DNA from 3 places in the Streptomyces sp. NPDC047085 genome. Region 2 is predicted to be linked to each of the others. Evidence: riboswitches for the same ligand, from Rfam matches in the RefSeq annotation. Region 2 holds a riboswitch; each other region holds the start of a gene.
What was found. Region 2 has a riboswitch for S-adenosylmethionine ahead of thrC (threonine synthase). Riboswitches for the same ligand answer to the same signal wherever they lie in the genome.

Region 1 (5,812 bases), on a different contig from region 2:
GCGCGATGATCGCGGTCGCCGTCTGGGTCGCCGCTCGGACCGCAAAGGCCAAGAAGTCATGAGTAGCCAAGACATTCCAGAAGAGAACCTGCCCGCTGAGCAGGGCCACGCCCCCGGCGTGGTGAGCGTCGCGGACGAGAAGAACCCGTTCGCCGACCCGGGGCTGCCGCCCCACGAGCACCGGATCCAGGACATCGACGAGCGGGCCGCCAAGCGGTCCGAGCGCACGGTCGCCCTGCTGTTCACGGTGTCGATGCTGGCCACCGTCGGCTTCATCGTCTCGTACGTGACGATCCCGAGCGAGAAGTCGATCTTCGTCTTCCCGATCGGTCACATCAGCGCGCTGAACTTCGCGCTGGGCCTGACCCTCGGTGTGGCGCTGTTCTGCATCGGCGCGGGCGCGGTCCACTGGGCCCGCACCCTGATGTCCGACGCGGAGATCGCCGACGAGCGGCACGCGATCGAGGCCTCTCCCGAGGTCCGCGCGAAGGTCTTCGACGACTTCCGCCAGGGCGCCAAGGAGTCGGCGATCGGCCGCCGCAAGCTGATCCGCAACACCATGTTCGGTGCGCTGGCCCTGGTGCCGCTCTCCGGTGTCATGCTGCTGCGCGACCTCGGCCCGCTGCCCCACAAGTCGCTCCGCCACACGCTGTGGGCGAAGGGCAAGCTGCTCGTCAACATGAACACCAACCTGCCGCTGCGTCCCGAGGACGTCGCTGTGGGCTCCCTCACCTTCGTCAAGCCCGAGGGCTTGGAGGAGAAGGCTGAGGACTTCCAGAACGAGATCGCCAAGGCCGCCGTGATGATCGTCCGGCTCCAGCCGAACAACATCAAGGACAAGCGCGAGCTCGCGTGGTCGCACGAGGGCATCGTCGCGTACTCGAAGATCTGCACCCACGTCGGTTGCCCGATCTCCCTGTACGAGCAGCAGACGCACCACGTGCTGTGCCCGTGCCACCAGTCCACCTTCGACCTCTCCGACGGAGGCCGAGTGATCTTCGGCCCGGCCGGTCACGCCCTGCCGCAGCTGCGCATCGGCGTGAACGAAGAGGGTTACCTCCAGGCGCTCGGCGACTTCGAGGAGCCCGTCGGTCCTGCATTCTGGGAGCGCGGATGAGTACTGAATCGAACGAGACCCCCCGCTCTCGCGGGAAGGCTCCGGCCGGCGAGCGGATCGCGGACTGGGCCGACGGCCGGCTCGGGATCTACTCCCTGGCCAAGGCCAACATGCGCAAGATCTTCCCCGACCACTGGTCGTTCATGCTGGGTGAGGTCGCGCTCTACAGCTTCATCATCATCATCCTGACGGGTGTCTATCTGACGCTGTTCTTCCACCCGTCGATGAACGAGGTGGAGTACCACGGCAGCTACGTCCCGCTCCAGGGACAGCTGATGTCCGAGGCGTTCAACTCGACCCTGCACATCTCCTTCGACGTGCGCGGTGGTCTGCTCATCCGGCAGATCCACCACTGGGCTGCGCTGATCTTCCTCGCCGCCATGTTCGTGCACATGATGCGCGTGTTCTTCACCGGCGCGTTCCGCAAGCCGCGTGAGATCAACTGGCTGTTCGGCTTTCTGCTGTTCGTCCTGGGCATGTTCACCGGCTTCACCGGTTACTCGCTCCCGGACGACCTGCTCTCCGGCACCGGTGTCCGCTTCACCGAGGGCGCCATCCTGTCGATGCCGATCGTCGGCACCTACATCTCGTTCTTCCTCTTCGGCGGGCAGTTCCCCGGCCACGACTTCGTGGCCCGGTTCTACTCGATCCACATCCTGCTGCTGCCGGGCATCATGCTCGGTCTCGTGGTCGGCCACCTGATCCTGGTCTTCTACCACAAGCACACGCAGTTCGCGGGCCCCGGAAAGACCGAGAAGAACGTCGTCGGCATGCCGCTGCTGCCGGTGTACATGGCGAAGGCCGGAGGCTTCTTCTTCCTGGTCTTCGGTGTCATCGCGGCCATCGCGGCGGTCACCCAGATCAACCCGATCTGGGCCATGGGCCCCTACCGGCCCGACCAGGTGTCCACCGGCGCCCAGCCCGACTGGTACATGGGCTTCGCCGAGGGTCTCGTCCGCTACATGCCGGGCTGGGAGATCAACTTCTGGGGTCACACGCTCGTCCTGGGCGTGTTCATCCCGCTGGTCCTCTTCGGTCTGGTCCTCGCGGCGATCGCGGTGTACCCGTTCATCGAGTCCTGGGTCACCGGCGACAAGAGCGAGCACCACATCCTGGACCGCCCGCGCAACGCCCCGACGCGTACCGCGTTCGGTGTCGCCTGGGTGACGGTGTACATGATCGGTCTGGTCGGCGGTGGCAACGACCTGTGGGCCACCCACTTCCACCTGTCGATCAACGCCGTGACCTGGTTCGTCCGCATCGGCTTCTTCGCCGGCCCGGTGATCGCGTTCATCATCACCAAGCGCATCTGCCTCGGCCTGCAGCGCCGCGACAAGGAGAAGGTGCTGCACGGTCGCGAGACCGGCATCATCAAGCGCCTGCCGCACGGTGAGTTCATCGAGGTGCACGAGGCGCTCAGCCAGGAGCAGCTGCACACCCTCACGGCTCACCACCAGTACGAGCCGGCCAAGATCGGCCCGACGGTCGACGAGAACGGTGTCGAGCGCAAGGTGAAGGCCACGGAGAAGCTGCGTGCCAAGCTCTCCAACGCCTACTACGGCGAGGACAACCAGATCCCGAAGCCGACTGTCGAGGAGTACAAGGAGATCACGAGCGGCCACGGCCACCACTGATCCCCGCGTCGCCACGCCACGGTCGAAGGGCCCCGTCCAGTTCTGGACGGGGCCCTTCGCCGTGTCCCGGGCTGGATAAGGTGGGGAGTACGACTTCGTACGACCCTGTGCTGGTACTCACTAGGAGCGGCTGATGAGCGCTGTGACCCCCGCTGGAGGCGACACCGCGGCGGGCCGTTCCTGGCCCGCCCTGCTGAACGGGCTGCTGGACGGCCGCGACCTGTCCGCCGACGACACCGCGTGGGCGATGGACCGGATCATGCGCGGCGAGGCGACCGACGCCCAGATCGCCGGGTTCATGGTGGCGCTGCGGGCCAAGGGCGAGACGGTGGAGGAGATCATCGGGCTCGTACGGACCATGTACGAGCACGCCAACGTGATCGAGGTGCCGGGGCCCGCGGTCGACATCGTCGGCACCGGCGGCGACGGCGCCAAGACGGTCAACATCTCCACGATGTCCTCGATCGTCGTCGCCGGCACCGGGGTGAAGGTCGTCAAGCACGGCAACCGCGCCGCGTCCTCCGCCTCCGGCTCCTCCGACGTCCTGGAGAAGCTCGGGGTCAATCTGAACCTGAGCCCGCAGCGGGTCGCCGAGGTCGCCGAAGAGGCCGGCATCACCATGTGCTTCGCGGTGAAGTTCCACCCGTCGCTGCGTCATGTCGCCGCCGCCCGCGGCCAGTTGGGCATCCGGACGACCTTCAACGTCCTCGGCCCGCTCACCAACCCGGCCAAGGTGCGCGCCCAGGCGGTCGGCGTGGCCGACCCGCGCATGGCGCCGATCGTGGCCGGCGTGCTCGCCGAGCGCGGCAACTCCTCCCTGGTCTTCCGGGGCGACGACGGCCTGGACGAGCTGACGACCACCTCCACTTCCCGGGTGTGGGTGGTCCGGGACGGCAAGGTCACGGAGGAGGTCTTCGACCCGCGCGACGTCGGCATCGACCTCGTCCCCATCGATGCCCTGCGCGGCGCCGACGCCGCCTACAACGCGCAGGTGGCGCTGCGCGTGCTGGACGGCGAGAAGGGCGCGGTCCGCGACGCCGTCCTGTTGAACTCGGCGGCGGCCCTGGTCGCCCTGCACCCGACGGACGCGGCGCTCCCCGAGCAGCTGCGCGAGGGCATGGCCAGGGCGGCGGAGTCGATCGACTCGGGCGCGGCCAGGAGCACGCTGGAGCGCTGGGTGGCGGCCACCAACAGCTGACGAAGCCGAGGTGCGGTCCCGCGATCCGGACAGGAGTTGCGGGACCGCGATCACTTCCGTTACGTTCCTGTCCAGGTCATGAGTGACAGTCATGAGGCCCCGGCCGACTGTCCGGCAACCCTCCGTCCGTGGCGGGGTGCCCCGGGTGAAGACCAGGCCGTAGGCAGTGAGGTCTACGGCAAGCGCGGACCCCTCGAGCAGCCAGGGGTCCTGGTCGTCGAGGAGCCTTCCGTGAGCAAGCGAATGCGATAGGGCCGCAGAGCCCCGCCTCCGCATCCCCCTTTTTCACCTTCCCGCGTGCCCGAGCCGCGTCCGCTCGCACGCCGGTTCCGCCTTGCCTCTCACGGGAGTTCGCCATGTCCGTCGTCACCGCTGCCGCCGACCAGTCCGTCTGTGCCCCGCTGCCCGTTCTCGGCCGGGACGTCACCGTCCCGCTCGTCACCGGCGGCGAGGTCACCTACGCCGCGCTCGACTACGCCGCCAGCGCCCCCGCCCTCCAGCGCGTCTGGGACGACGTCGCCGCCTACGCCCCGTACTACGGCAGCGTCCACCGTGGCGCCGGGTACCTCTCCCAGCTCTCCACCGACCTGTTCGAGAACGCCCGCAGGACCGTCGCCGAGTTCCTCGACTGCCGCGCGACCGACCAGGTGATCTTCACCCGCTCGACCACCGACTCCCTGAACCTGCTGGCCCGCGCGCTCCCCGCCGACTGCCAGGTCTTCGTCTTCGAGACCGAGCACCACGCCTCGCTGCTGCCCTGGCAGAACGCCCGCGTCACCTACCTCAACGCCCCGCGCACCCCGCGCCAGGCCGTCGAGACCCTGGAGCGCGCCCTCGCCGACCGCGACCCGTACGGCCCGGCCCTGGTCTGCGTCACCGGCGCCTCCAACGTCACCGGCGAGCTGTGGCCGGTGCGCGAGCTGGCCGCCGCCGCGCACGCGCACGGCGCCCGGATCGTCCTGGACGCCGCCCAGCTGGCCCCGCACCACCCCGTGTCGGTCACGGACCTGGACGTCGACTGGGTCGCCTTCTCCGGCCACAAGCTGTACGCGCCCTTCGGCTCAGGCGTGCTGGCCGGCCGAGCGGACTGGCTCCGGGCCGCCGAGCCGTACCTCGCGGGCGGCGGCGCGAGCCGCGCGGTATCCCGTCGCCAGGACGGCGGCGTGGACGTGGAGTGGCACGAGAGCGCCGCCCGCCACGAGGCCGGCTCCCCGAACGTCATCGGCGCCTACTCCATCGCCTCCGCCTGCAAGGCCCTCACCGAGGCCGGCTTCGACGCGCTCGTCGCCCGCGAGCGGTACCTGATCGACACGGTCCGGGCGGGCCTGGCCGAGGTCCCGCAGGTGCGCGTCCTCTCTCTCTTCGGCGACGACGCCCCGCGCGTCGGCGTCCTCTCCTTCGTCGTCGAGGGCTGGAACAGCTCCCACTTCGCCGCCGCCCTCTCCGCCGAGTACGGCATCGGCGTCCGCGACGGCCTGTTCTGCGCCCACCCCCTGGTGCGCACCCTCCTCGGCAGCGACCCCCAGACCCAGGGCGAATGTGGCGCCCCCGAGGCCGCGCCGGGCGAGAAGTCCCTCAACGCCATCCGCGTGAGCTTCGGCGCGGGAACCCCGGACGAGCACGTGGAGCGGTTCGTGAACGCGGTGAAGGAACTGGTCAGCGACGGCGCCAAGTGGCAGTACCGCACCGAGGACGGCCGCTGCGTCCCGGCGGTGTGAAAGCCGGCCTGAGTGAAGGTGAAACCGGCCTGAGTGAGGACGATCAGGCGGCGTTCCCGATCAGTTGTCCAGACCGATCGAGAACGCCGCCTCCAGGTCGTGCTGCGAGTACGTCCGGAACGCCACGTGCGTGTCCGTCGCCTCC
Region 2 (5,812 bases):
GTCGGGGGCGTGCGCCGGAACGCGTCGACCGCGGCTGAATGTATCTGTCCAACTGCCGTCTGCAACAGGTCAATCGGACGAGAATTCTGGACGCGACTGGTCCGGAATGTGGCGAGAATTCGCCAGAAGGCGGGGCAAGTCGGGCCCCGTAAAAACCACAAATGCCGCATACAACCCGGGCATTTTGGCTACTTCTTGTCGGGCACGCGGCATCGTTTCAGGGCCCCCGACCTGTGCGGCGGGGAGCGCGTTCCCCAACTGTACCGCGCTCAATCACGCAGAATGGCCCCCTCCGTTTCTCTCACGGAGGAGGCCATTCGATGAACGCTCGGTAACCGTGGTTACCTTGGGTAATACTCAGCCGCCGGCGACGGCCGGAATGATCGATACGCCGGCACCGTCCGGCGTGGCCGTCTCCAGGCCCTGCTCGAAGCGGACGTCGTCGTCGTTCACGTACACGTTGACGAAGCGGCGCAGCTTGCCCTGGTCGTCCAGGACGCGGGCGGCGATTCCGGTGTGGTTCTTCTCCAGGTCCTCGATGACCTCGGCGAGCGTCGCGCCCTCGGCGGCGACCTCGGCCTGGCCGCCGGTGTAGGTGCGCAGGATGGTGGGGATGCGAACGGTCACGCTCATACGAGGCCAGCCTCTCGGAAGGAGTCCAGGGTCGGACGGATGGTGGCGGTCAGGCCGGTGCCGGCCACCGCGTCGAGGGTCTTGAGGCCGTCACCCGTGTTGAGGACGACCGTGGTGAGCGACGGGTCCAGGACGCCGTTCTCGATCAGCTTCTTCGTGACGCCGACCGTCACACCGCCCGCCGTCTCGGCGAAGATACCCTCGGTGCGGGCCAGCAGCTTGATGGCGTCGACCACCTGCTCGTCCGTCACGTCCTCCACGGCACCGCCCGTGCGGCGCGCGATGTCCAGGACGTACGGCCCGTCGGCCGGGTTGCCGATGGCGAGGGACTTGGCGATGGTGTTCGGCTTCTGGGGGCGGACCACGTCGTGGCCGGCCTTGAAGGCCGTCGACACCGGCGAGCAGCCCTCGGCCTGGGCGCCGAAGATCTTGTATGGCTTGTCCTCGACGAGCCCGAGCTTGATCAGCTCCTGGAGCCCCTTGTCGATCTTCGTGAGCTGCGAGCCGGACGCGATCGGGACGACCAGCTGATCCGGGAGCCGCCAGCCGAGCTGCTCGCAGATCTCGTACGCCAGGGTCTTCGAACCCTCCGCGTAGTACGGCCGCAGGTTGACGTTGACGAAGCCCCAGCCCTCGCCGGCCGGGTCGCCGATCAGCTCGGAGCAGAAGCGGTTCACGTCGTCGTAGTTGCCCTCGATGCCGACCAGTTCACCGCCGTAGACCGCCGCCATGACGACCTTGCCCTGCTCCAGGTCGTGCGGGATGAACACGCAGGAGCGGAAGCCGGCCCGGGCCGCGGCGGCGCCGACCGCGCCCGCGAGGTTGCCGGTGGAGGAGCAGGAGAGCGTCGTGAAGCCGAAGGCGCGCGCGGCCTCCAGGGCCTGGGCGACGACGCGGTCCTTGAAGGAGTGCGTCGGGTTGCCGGAGTCGTCCTTCACGTACAGCCCGCCGGTGACGCCCAGCTCGCGGGCCAGGTTGTCGGCCTTGACGAGCTTGGTCCAGCCGGGGTTGATGTTGGGCTTGTCGGCCACGTCGGCCGGGACCGGCAGCAGGGGCGCGTAACGCCAGATGTTCGCGGGGCCCGCCTCGATGCGCCCCCGCAGTTCCTCGGGCTCGTAGGCCGAGAAGTCGTACGCGATCTCCAGCGGGCCGAAACACTCCTCGCAGGCGAACACCGGTCCGAGCGGCACCCGGTGACCGCACTCGCGACAGCTCAGCGCCGCGGCCGGGCCGAGGTCTACGGTGGGATTGCTGGTGCTTGCAACTGTCTGCACAGCCATGGAGGCGAGGCCCTTTCTCCTCATCTTCCTCACGACGCATCTCGCCGTGAGACGGATTTGGCACCTTCCCTAGCCGGGAGCCTCGCGGGTGAACGAGTACCGACTGGAGGGTTGCCGGGGCTTCATCGGGCCGTGTCCCTCTGCCCCTCTGGATGAGCGGTATGCGGTTGTGTGAACGCCGTTGACCCCCGACATGCGATGGTCATCGGCGTTGTTCAAGACTGTAACCGAAGGCCACGACAGTTGAGAGAGTCGTCCGAACCGCGAGATGGATCACCCGGTTCCCCGGAACGCCCGGTGTGATCACGAACAGTGAGGAGCCGCAGACCGTGCTGGAAGAAGTCGAGCGCTGGCTGGCCACCCGCTCCTGGTCCGTGGCCGACCGACCGCTGCACCGCGTGCTGGCCGCCAAACAGCGCACCGGCCAGTCCGTCTCCGTCGTCCTGCCCGCGCTCAACGAGGAGGAGACCGTCGGCGACATCGTCGCCGCCATCCGCCACGACCTCGTGCTCCAGGCCCCGCTCGTCGACGAGATCGTCGTCGTCGACTCCGGCTCCACCGACCGCACCTCCGAGGTCGCGGCCGCCGCGGGCGCGCGGGTCGTCCATCGCGACGACATCCTCCCGCGCATCCCGGCCGTCCCCGGCAAGGGTGAGGTGCTGTGGCGCTCCCTGCTGGTCACCGGCGGCGACATCGTCTGCTTCGTCGACGCCGACCTGAAGGAGTTCTCCTCGGACTTCGTCCTCGGCATCGTGGGCCCCCTGCTCACCGATCCGGACGTCGACCTGGTCAAGGCGATGTACGACCGCCCGCTCGCCGGGGCGGCCGGGCAGGGCGGCCGGGTCACCGAGCTGATGGCCCGTCCGCTGCTGAACATGCACTGGCCCCAGCTGGCCGGCTTCGTGCAGCCCCTGGGCGGGGAGTACGCGGCCCGCCGCTCGCTGCTGGAGCAGCTGCCGTTCCCGGTCGGGTACGGCGTCGAGCTGGGCATGCTGGTGGACGCCCTGCACCTGGTGGGCCTGGACGCGCTGGCCCAGGTGGACGTGGGCGTGCGCAGGCACCGGCACCAGGACGGGCAGGCGCTGGGCCGGATGGCCGCCGCGATCTACCGCACCGCCCAGCTGCGGCTCGCCCGCGGACACCTCGTCCGGCCCGCCCTCACCCAGTTCGAGCGGGGCGAGGACGGGTTCGAGCCGCGCACCTACTCGGTGGACACCGAGGAACGGCCGCCGATGGCGGAGATCGCGGAGTACGCGGCGCGCCGGGTGGCGTGAGGGCTCCGGGCACCGAGGGCGCCCGGGGCGTGTGAACGGCGGACAACGGCTGTATACAGCCCCCTTTCGGGGCGGACCGTACGTTTGAGCGTTTCCGGGCCGGGCTAGGTTCTGGACCATGGCTTCCTCCCGTGGTGCTGAGGTGCTGGTCGCGTCGAATCGCGGCCCGGTTTCGTACGAGGTGCGCGAGGACGGCTCGCTGCACGCCCGGCGGGGCGGCGGCGGGCTGGTCTCGGGTCTGTCGGCGATCGGGCCGGAGACCGACGCGGTGTGGGTGTGCGCCGCGCTGGGCGACGGCGACCGCGAGGCCGTACGGCGCGCGGGGGGCGGACTGCTGCCGGCCGAGGACAGCGGCGGGCAGCGGGTACGGATGCTCGGCATCGACCCGGCCGTGTTCGCCGACGCCTACAACGGCATCGCCAACTCGGTGCTCTGGTTCGTCCACCACATGCTGTACCAGACCCCGCTGGAGCCGCTCTTCGACGCGGAGTTCCGCCGGCAGTGGGAGTCGTACCGCTCCTACAACCGCGCCTTCGCCGAGGCGCTGGCCGAGGAGGCGGGCGAGGGCGCGGCGGTCCTGATCCAGGACTACCACCTGGCCCTCGCCCCCCGGATGCTCCGCCAGCTCCGCCCCGACCTGCGCATCGGCCACTTCTCGCACACCCCGTGGGCGCCGCCGGACTACTTCCGTCTCCTGCCCGACGACATCGCGGCCGAGCTGCTCACCGGCATCCTCGGCGCGGACCGGGCGGCGTTCCTGACCCATCGGTGGGCGGACGCGTTCACCGACTGCTGCCACGCCGTGCTGGGCCCCGGCATCCCGTCCGGGACCCGGATCGGGGTGCACGGGCTCGGGGCGGACGCGGACTTCCTGCGCGAACGGGCGCACCGGACGGACGTGTCCGAACGGATGGCGGTGCTGCGGGAGGAGATCGGCGAGGGCCGCCGGACGATCGTCCGGGTGGACCGGACGGAGCTGTCGAAGAACATCGTGCGGGGGCTGCTGGCGTACCGGCAGCTGCTGACCGATCATCCCGAGTGGCGGGAGCGGGTCGTCCATCTGGCCTTCGCGTATCCGTCCCGGCAGGACCTGGCGGTGTACCGGGACTACACCGCCGAGGTGCAGCGGGTCGCGCAGGAGATCAACGGGGAGTTCGGCACGCCGGGCTGGACGCCGGTCGTGCTCCATGTGAAGGACGACTTCGCCAGGTCGCTGGCCGCGTACCGGATGGCGGACGTGGCCCTGGTCAATCCGATCCGGGACGGCATGAACCTGGTCGCCAAGGAGGTGCCGGTCGTGTCGGACGAGGGGTGCGCGCTGGTGCTGTCGCGGGAGGCGGGGGCGTACGAGGAGTTGGGCGACGATGCGGTGGTGGTGAACCCGTACGACATCGGGGGAACGGCGCGGGCGTTGCACGAGGCGCTGTCCCTGCCGGTGGGTGAGCGGGCGGAGCGGACGAAGCGGCTGGCGGCGGCCGCGACGGCGTTGCCTCCGGCGCGGTGGTTTCTGGACCAGCTGGCTGCACTGGAGTAGCGCACGAGCGGACCCGACGCGGGCGTCAGAGCATCTGCGCCGCGAGGGCGTGCAGCAGGGAGACGACGCCTTCGGGGCCGTTCACGACGAGGTCGGCTCGGTCGGCCAGTTCTGTCACTTCGGTGCTGCCGCTGCACACCAGGATGCCGGGGACGCCGTCGGAGCGGAGTTTGTCGACTGCGGCGTAGGCGGGGAGGTCGCCGAGGTCGTCGCCGGCGTAGAGGACGGACTGGGCGCCGGTGGCGCGGATGTGGTCGAGGAGGGCGACGCCCTTGTCCATGCCGGGCGGGCGGAGTTCGAGGACCAGCCGGCCGGGCTCGACGATCAGGCCGTGCCGGCCGGCGAGGTCGGTGAGGGAGTCGCGCAGGGCCTCGAAGGCGGCCTGGGGGTCGTCCGCGCGGCGGGTGTGGACGGCGACGGCCCGGCCCTTCTCCTCGATCCAGGTGCCGTGCCGGGCGCCGGCGCGGTCCAGGAGTCCGGGCAGCTCGGCGCGGACGGCGGCGACGCCGGGGTGCGGGGGCGGGGCGGTGACCGTGCCGGTCGCGGCGTCCCAGCGTTCGGCGCCGTAGTGGCCGAGGACGGTCAGATGGTCCAGGCCGGGGACGCCGGCGAAGCCGCCGTAGCGGACCGCGACGTCGGCGGGGCGGCCGGTGACCACGGCGACGGAGGCCACCTTCGGGGCGAGGGCGGCGAGCGCGGGTACGGCGTCGGGGTGGGCGCGGGCCTGCTCGGGGTCGTCGACGATCGGGGCCAGCGTGCCGTCAAAGTCGAGGCCGATCACGGCGGTGCGCGGCGTGGCGAGCAGTGCCCGCAGTCCGTCCCGGCCGGCCGGGGTCACCGGGGTCGGCAGAAGGTCCATACACCGACACTATCCAGGGCGGGGCGTCCTCAAGCCTGATGGGTGTCGGTGCCCGGCGTTACGGTGACACGCATGGAACTGGGCACCCGCGAGAAGGCCATCCTCGCCCTGGAGCGCCGGGGCTTCGCAGGCCCCGGCGCGAAGGAGAGGGCGATACGCGAGGAACTGGGCCTCCCCCCGGTTCGCTACTACCAGCTCCTCAACGCCCTCCTGGACGACGAGCGGGCGCTCG
Region 3 (5,812 bases), on a different contig from region 2:
GGAACTGATCCTGGCCGAGTACGACCGCATGGCCGCAGCCGGCGTCAATCTGGAGAACCCGTTGGTGGACGGCGAGAACTACACCTCCACCCTCACCCCGCCCCCGGGCCACGGCCCTCGGCACCCTGCCTGACCGCCCGGCGGTCGCCGCGCGCACGCCGACCACCCTCAACTGCGAGAAGCCACTTCAGGAGCGGGCAATGGACAACGAGATTCAGCTGATCAGTGACGGTGATGGGCTGGCGGTCATCGGGAATGCGACGGATGTCGAACGCTTCCTCCTCTCGGAGGGACTGCCGTCGAAGGACCTCGGCGTGCAACGCCTCAAGTTCGTCGTCGGTACCGGGGCCGCAGCCGCTCAGGCAGGTTCGGAGATTGCCGCCAGCTCCGGTCGCTGGGTGAAGCTGACCAAGGAGTCTGCGCAGCGTGTCAAGAAGTTCGGGCTGACGGAAACCAAAACGCCAGGCATCAGCCACGCAATGGCGGGGAAACGCGGCTCAATCAAGTCATGGCTCCAGATCGAGAAGGGGGCCGGCTCGTTCCTGACCAACCCGGCGCTTCTGTCTGGTGCCGCGGGGATCATGGCCCAGCTCACGATGCAGCAGGCCATGGACGAGATCACCGACTACCTCGCCACGATCGACGAGAAGGTCGACGACGTGCTGCGCGCCCAGAAGGACGCTGTGGTGGCCCGCATGATCGGAGTGGACCTCATCATCGAGGAGGCCATGACCATCCGACAGCAGGTGGGCCGGGTCTCCGAGGTCACCTGGTCGAAGGTGCAGGCCGCGCCGGCGACGATCGCAGACACCCAGGCGTACGCGCTGCGTCAGCTCGACGCACTCGCGGAGAAGATGGAGCGCAAGACCACGATCGGTGACCTCGCCGCGACGGCCAAGGAAGCCGAGTCCACGGTTCGGGAGTGGCTTGCTGTGCTGGCTCGCTGCTTCCAACTGCAGGACGCGATCGCCGTGCTCGAACTCGACCGAGTGCTGGACACGTCCCCGCATGAACTGGACCAGCATCGCATCGGGCTTCGGGCTGCCCGACAGAACCGCCTGGATCTCATCGCGCGGAGCACCGAGCGTCTGGTGGCCCGGATGGATGTGGCTGCCGGCACGGCCAACGCGAAAGTGCTGCTGAACCCGTTCAAGTCCCCGGCCCTGGTCCAGTCGAGCAACCATGTCGCAACCAGCGTCCATGGCTTCCACGGGCGGCTCGGGATCGAGTCCGGTCGCCTGTCATCGGAGGCGAGACGATGGGTGGACGCGGCCACGGAGGCGAGGGACAAGGCGCTCGAGACAGGAGCAAAAAGCGTCGACGCCGCCATAAGCTTCGGCAACGAGACCCTCGACCGGGCCAGCTCAGTAACGGGCAAACTCTCCAGCGAGATCGCCGACCGAGCGCGCCGTCTGCTCGGGGACGAGGAGGAACGCGACGCGGACCGCTGAGAGAGCGCCGACCGTCAGCCACGTGTGCAGCCCGACTACACCCTCACTCCGAAGAGCCGGTTTACGCGTCACGGTGGCATGCGTCTGCCGGCCTGCCATCGTGACGCGCCGCCTTCAGGCCTCCGCCACAAAGTCCAGGAAGCGCGACCAGCCGTCCCGGCCCACAGCAAAGGCCGGACGGGTCACGTCCTTGGAGTCCCGTACACGGACGGCCTGTTCGGTGACGGCGACCTCGACGCAGTTGTCACCCTGGGTGCCGCTGTAACTGGACTTGAACCAGGCCAGTTCCGTCGTGCTCATAGCTCTCCTTGCAGTCGCTCCAGCAGACCCCGTGACTCCGTGGGGTTCAGGGCCTGCGACCGCAGTGTGTCATAGCGCTGGCAGAGGAGGCTCACCTCTTTCACGTCGGAGATGAGGCGGCCGTTCTGCTGGCCTTCGGAGTACGCGAACCGCTGGCCCTTCGGCGTTTCCAGGAGCCATACCGGCCCATCCAGGCACCCATGAAACTCGGTGTCCACCGGCATGATTTGGAGCGTCACGTTCCGCAAGGCGCTCAGCTTCAGCACGTGGGCGAGCAAGCCCCGCATGACCTCGGTCCCGCCGAGCCGACGCCGGAGCACATGCTCCTCCATGATGAAGGTGAATGGGACGTGGGCCCGCTCGTACAACACCTTCTGACGCTCCAGCCGTGCGGCGACCTGCGCCTCCATCTGGTCGTCCGACAACAGGGGGATGCTGTTGTCGAACACCGCCCGCGCATACCCCTCCGACTGCAACATCCCCGGCACCAACCGGCACTCATACGTACACAGACTCACCGCGACCTTCTCCAACTTCGCCCACCGCCGGAACCAGGCTGCCAGCCCCGCCTCCCCTCGCGTCAGAAATTTCGCCGCCTTCCTCAGCGCCCCGGTGTTCCCCAGCACCTCCTCCGCCCGCTCCACGAAGGACTCGTCCGGCATTCGCCTCCCCAACTCCACTGACTCCACCGTGTGTTTGGAGAACTGGACCAGCTCGGCGAACTCCGCCCTGCTGAGCCCCGCATGCTCGCGCAGGGCCTGGACGACCGCCCCGAACGTCCGCAGACTGTCCGACGGGTCCGGTTCCCGTACGCACTCCCCTTCCGCCACCGGGTCGACGTTGTCGGTCGTCATTCGAGGCCCACCTCCAGGTGCACACGTGCCAAACCCGCCATCGCAACCCCAGCGTGGCCAAGTGGAATTCGTACTGTCCACCGAACGTGTCCGTACGCTGACTCACCGTACGGAGGTCTGGCTGTGTCAGCCCGTGCCCTCCACATATGGACGGGCCAAGCGGCGCAGCGGGGACGTCCTGTCCCACACGTGCCAGCGCGCGCCACACACGGGGTCGGTCTCATAGGTCACCTCCGCAGGGAAGCCGTCGGCCCTGACCCGCTGGGGAGGCGGACCGGCGAGCATCCTGCCGCAGTGGGGACAATGGTCCGGGGTGCGCATGGGGTACATGCCCATCGGTCGTTCTCCTACCTACTTCAGCGCTCGTCGAAGCGGTGGCCCGACGGACCGTCCGAGCGGTCGCGCCCGGCGTCGCCACGTGGGCGAAGCGATGAAAGCCGGCCGCTCGCGGACGCGGCCCATCCGCTCGCAGCCACGGCCGCACTGTCGCATGCCAGAACGCGCCAGGCGTCTGGAGTCCAGGCGAAGATCGCGTCCTGGCCGAAGCGGCGCCCCAGTTCAAGCGCCGCGGCATCGCTGAGGCCTACGACGGCGACGCTCTCCTCTCGGTGGGTGCCGGACACGTCGCCTCCTTCGGCGACCCACCAGGTGAGCGCACGGTTGCGGATCTCGTCGAGCAACTGGCCCTGGGCGCGGGCGTTGTCGTCGGCGGAAGCGGTACGCCCACGGGGATTCCAGGCCGTGATCACGTGGACGGTGCCCACGCCGGCTGATTCCGGAAAGGGGCCTTCAGCTGTGCCCCAGGGACGCGGTTCGACTCGTACCGTCCGGCCCTGGTACTGAATGTGGGCGATCGCTGTCCGGTAAAGATCCCAATTACGAGGCGTACTGGTTGCGTCGGTGGCGTGCACAAGGGCCTCCTGTGAAACGAAGGACCCCCTTACACGTCGTGCAGGGAGATCGGTACTCGTCCCCACGGGTTCATGGGGCGTTGTCCTGGCCGGAAGGGCACTCTCGCGGTGGGCGAGATGGCCGGCCGGCGGCTGTCCCGGCCGTGCGCGACGGCTGGGTGGGCCGAGCCGCAAGATGTCATGACTCCGCTTCCGGAGTAAAGGGTTGTGAGAGACGTTGCGGGAGATCGACACGGGTGTTAGCTTCCCGGTCGGTCGTGTGTTCCAGCGCCAAGTCCCGGCTTGCTGGACGGCATCCCGCCCGAGGCGAGGTGCCCCGGGTGACGGCCAAGCCACGCGAGATGCGTGGGAAGCAGCAGATCACCGGGGTGCGGCGCGCTACCGGGGTCCTTCGACTCCGGGAGGCTACTGACATGCACGTTCCCTCCGAGACATCTCCTGGCCGCGAAGGCCTTCCGCTCATCGACGCCGCTGCCGCGCGGGCGCTGTTCCGCACGGCCGAGTCGAGCGGCCTCGGCCGGCTGGGGACCGACGAGCGCTTCGACGAATGGCTCGACAGCTCCTGCGATATCGCCTTCTACCGCAACGGGGACCATCCAACGCAGGCACGGGCCGTCGACATCCGCGACGAGGTGCCTGAATGGCTGAGCAACAGCCGTATCGGAAAAGCACGGCTGGAAGCCGTCTACCTCAATCCGGGCCGGCCCGAACCTTCTCCGAGTCAGGAAACTGCCCCCGATTCCACAGGGCTTGAGGATGCCGCAGACGCCACCCAGGCCGACGAGACGGACACCGACGCGTGTTGCTGCATGCCCGGTCTCTGCTGGTGCTGCGAGGCGGACAAAGAGCGCTACGCCAAGGTGGACAACCCTGAGGAGGCGGAGGGCGGTGGCGGCAATTGCCTCTTGGAACTCGTGGATGCCTTCCCCGGAGGGATGGCACAGGACCCGTCCTACGACCTGCGCGGCGAGCACCCACCGGACTTCGACAGGCGCTCGCTCCTGGGACTCGCCCTTCTCACCGAAGTTGCCCAGAGGAAGCTCGACACGGAGAGATGGGACACGGCCGGGCCGTGGCGTCTCTGGTGGTCCTCGTGCGTCTGTGATGTCACAGCTTCCCTGAACGAAACCCGGGATGCGGATCCCTCCGGCGATGACGCGGATGGGGACTCGGGCGAGGTCAGCTACTACGTGTCGGTCGAGTACGGCGGTGACACGCACACCGTCCAAGTTGTCGGGACACGTTGGGGAGATCAGCATGTGATGTACCGCGGACCCTTGTCGGAGCCCAGCGGCATGTTCGAGGACACCGGAACCCTGGAAGGGCTGCGGAGCGTACTGGAGCGGGCGACCGAGCAGGTACGGGAGATCGGTTATGAGGTCGATGGCGAGTGGAACGTCAACTGGTCCCGCTGCTACGTCCTTCTGGACCTGGAGCATTACTGACAGCCCCTTGACGTTGCCGCACCGGGTTCAGTGACGGCTGACCGTCGTACCGTCCAGGGGATGCGCCCGTACCCTCACGCAGCGTACGGGCCTCTCCCCTGGCGTGTGCCCCCGCGTGACCCTCACGGTGGCTCTCATGAACGCGACCACTCCCCACGCATCCACCGCCGTCAGGACTTTCGCGCAGCAACTGTCCTCGACCCGTCGCGGCGCAAGGCTCGCCCGGTTGCTCACCGCTGCGGAGTTGCGGGCCTGGCAGGTTTCACCCTCCGTGGTCGAGCGGGCGGAGCAGATCGTGGCGGAGCTGGCGGCCAACGCGGCGCTGCACGGTCGGGTTCAGGGCCGCGACTTCCGCTTGGCGCTCCACCTCGACCCTACGCCCGGACTCCTGCGGATTGCGGTCACCGATGCTCGGGGTGACCGCATCCCGTCAGCCGCCATGGACTTCGAGACCGGGCTCGACAGCGAGACAGGCCGTGGCCTGCTCATCGTTACCGCCCTGGCCGACCGCTGGGCCTCGGAAGCGTACCCGCCGGGTGGCAAGACCATCTGGGCGGAAATCGACACCTCCACCGCTCACGAGCCGCAGCAGTTGGACGGAGCCGACTGACGCCGGTGAGGGGCCTGTCGCACGCACGTGGCGTGTGCGGCGTATGGGACACCTGCGGCCGGACTGTGCCGGGCCCGGACCCATCCCGGGTTCCGGCCCCGGCTCTGAGCTGCCCCACCGTGCGAAGGATGTGTGGACTGCGTGAGAGAACGGCGAGCCCTACGTAAACCTCGCGGAATTCTAGGTGCCGTTTCGCCACAGCAGTGATGCAAAGCGCAGGGCCGTGGAGTCGCCATATCGG

Region 1: another riboswitch for S-adenosylmethionine. It lies ahead of ABZ865_RS03765 (aminotransferase class V-fold PLP-dependent enzyme); the one in region 2 lies ahead of thrC (threonine synthase).
Region 3: another riboswitch for S-adenosylmethionine. It lies ahead of ABZ865_RS07810 (hypothetical protein); the one in region 2 lies ahead of thrC (threonine synthase).

What each region holds. Positions count from the first base shown of each region.
Region 1 covers NZ_JBEYUW010000001.1:879,534-885,345, forward strand. Annotated here, with positions in the region: gene ABZ865_RS03745 (c-type cytochrome) at 1-62, shown strand, start outside; gene ABZ865_RS03750 (Rieske 2Fe-2S domain-containing protein) at 59-1,117, shown strand; gene ABZ865_RS03755 (cytochrome bc complex cytochrome b subunit) at 1,114-2,751, shown strand; gene trpD (anthranilate phosphoribosyltransferase) at 2,885-3,949, shown strand; SAM riboswitch class IV at 4,024-4,140, shown strand; gene ABZ865_RS03765 (aminotransferase class V-fold PLP-dependent enzyme) at 4,306-5,667, shown strand; gene ABZ865_RS03770 (Lrp/AsnC ligand binding domain-containing protein) at 5,728-5,812, opposite strand, start outside.
Region 2 covers NZ_JBEYUW010000005.1:68,410-74,221, reverse strand. Annotated here, with positions in the region: gene ABZ865_RS19010 (MoaD/ThiS family protein) at 358-633, opposite strand; gene thrC (threonine synthase) at 630-1,913, opposite strand; SAM riboswitch class I at 1,931-2,072, opposite strand; gene ABZ865_RS19000 (glucosyl-3-phosphoglycerate synthase) at 2,243-3,187, shown strand; gene ABZ865_RS18995 (trehalose-6-phosphate synthase) at 3,306-4,721, shown strand; gene otsB (trehalose-phosphatase) at 4,747-5,580, opposite strand; gene ABZ865_RS18985 (DUF3263 domain-containing protein) at 5,653-5,812, shown strand, end outside.
Region 3 covers NZ_JBEYUW010000002.1:471,078-476,889, forward strand. Annotated here, with positions in the region: gene ABZ865_RS07785 (DNA methyltransferase) at 1-133, shown strand, start outside; gene ABZ865_RS07790 (hypothetical protein) at 201-1,451, shown strand; gene ABZ865_RS07795 (DUF397 domain-containing protein) at 1,566-1,751, opposite strand; gene ABZ865_RS07800 (helix-turn-helix transcriptional regulator) at 1,748-2,605, opposite strand; gene ABZ865_RS07805 (DUF3293 domain-containing protein) at 2,962-3,516, opposite strand; SAM riboswitch class IV at 3,770-3,877, shown strand; gene ABZ865_RS07810 (hypothetical protein) at 3,930-4,961, shown strand; gene ABZ865_RS07815 (ATP-binding protein) at 5,098-5,571, shown strand.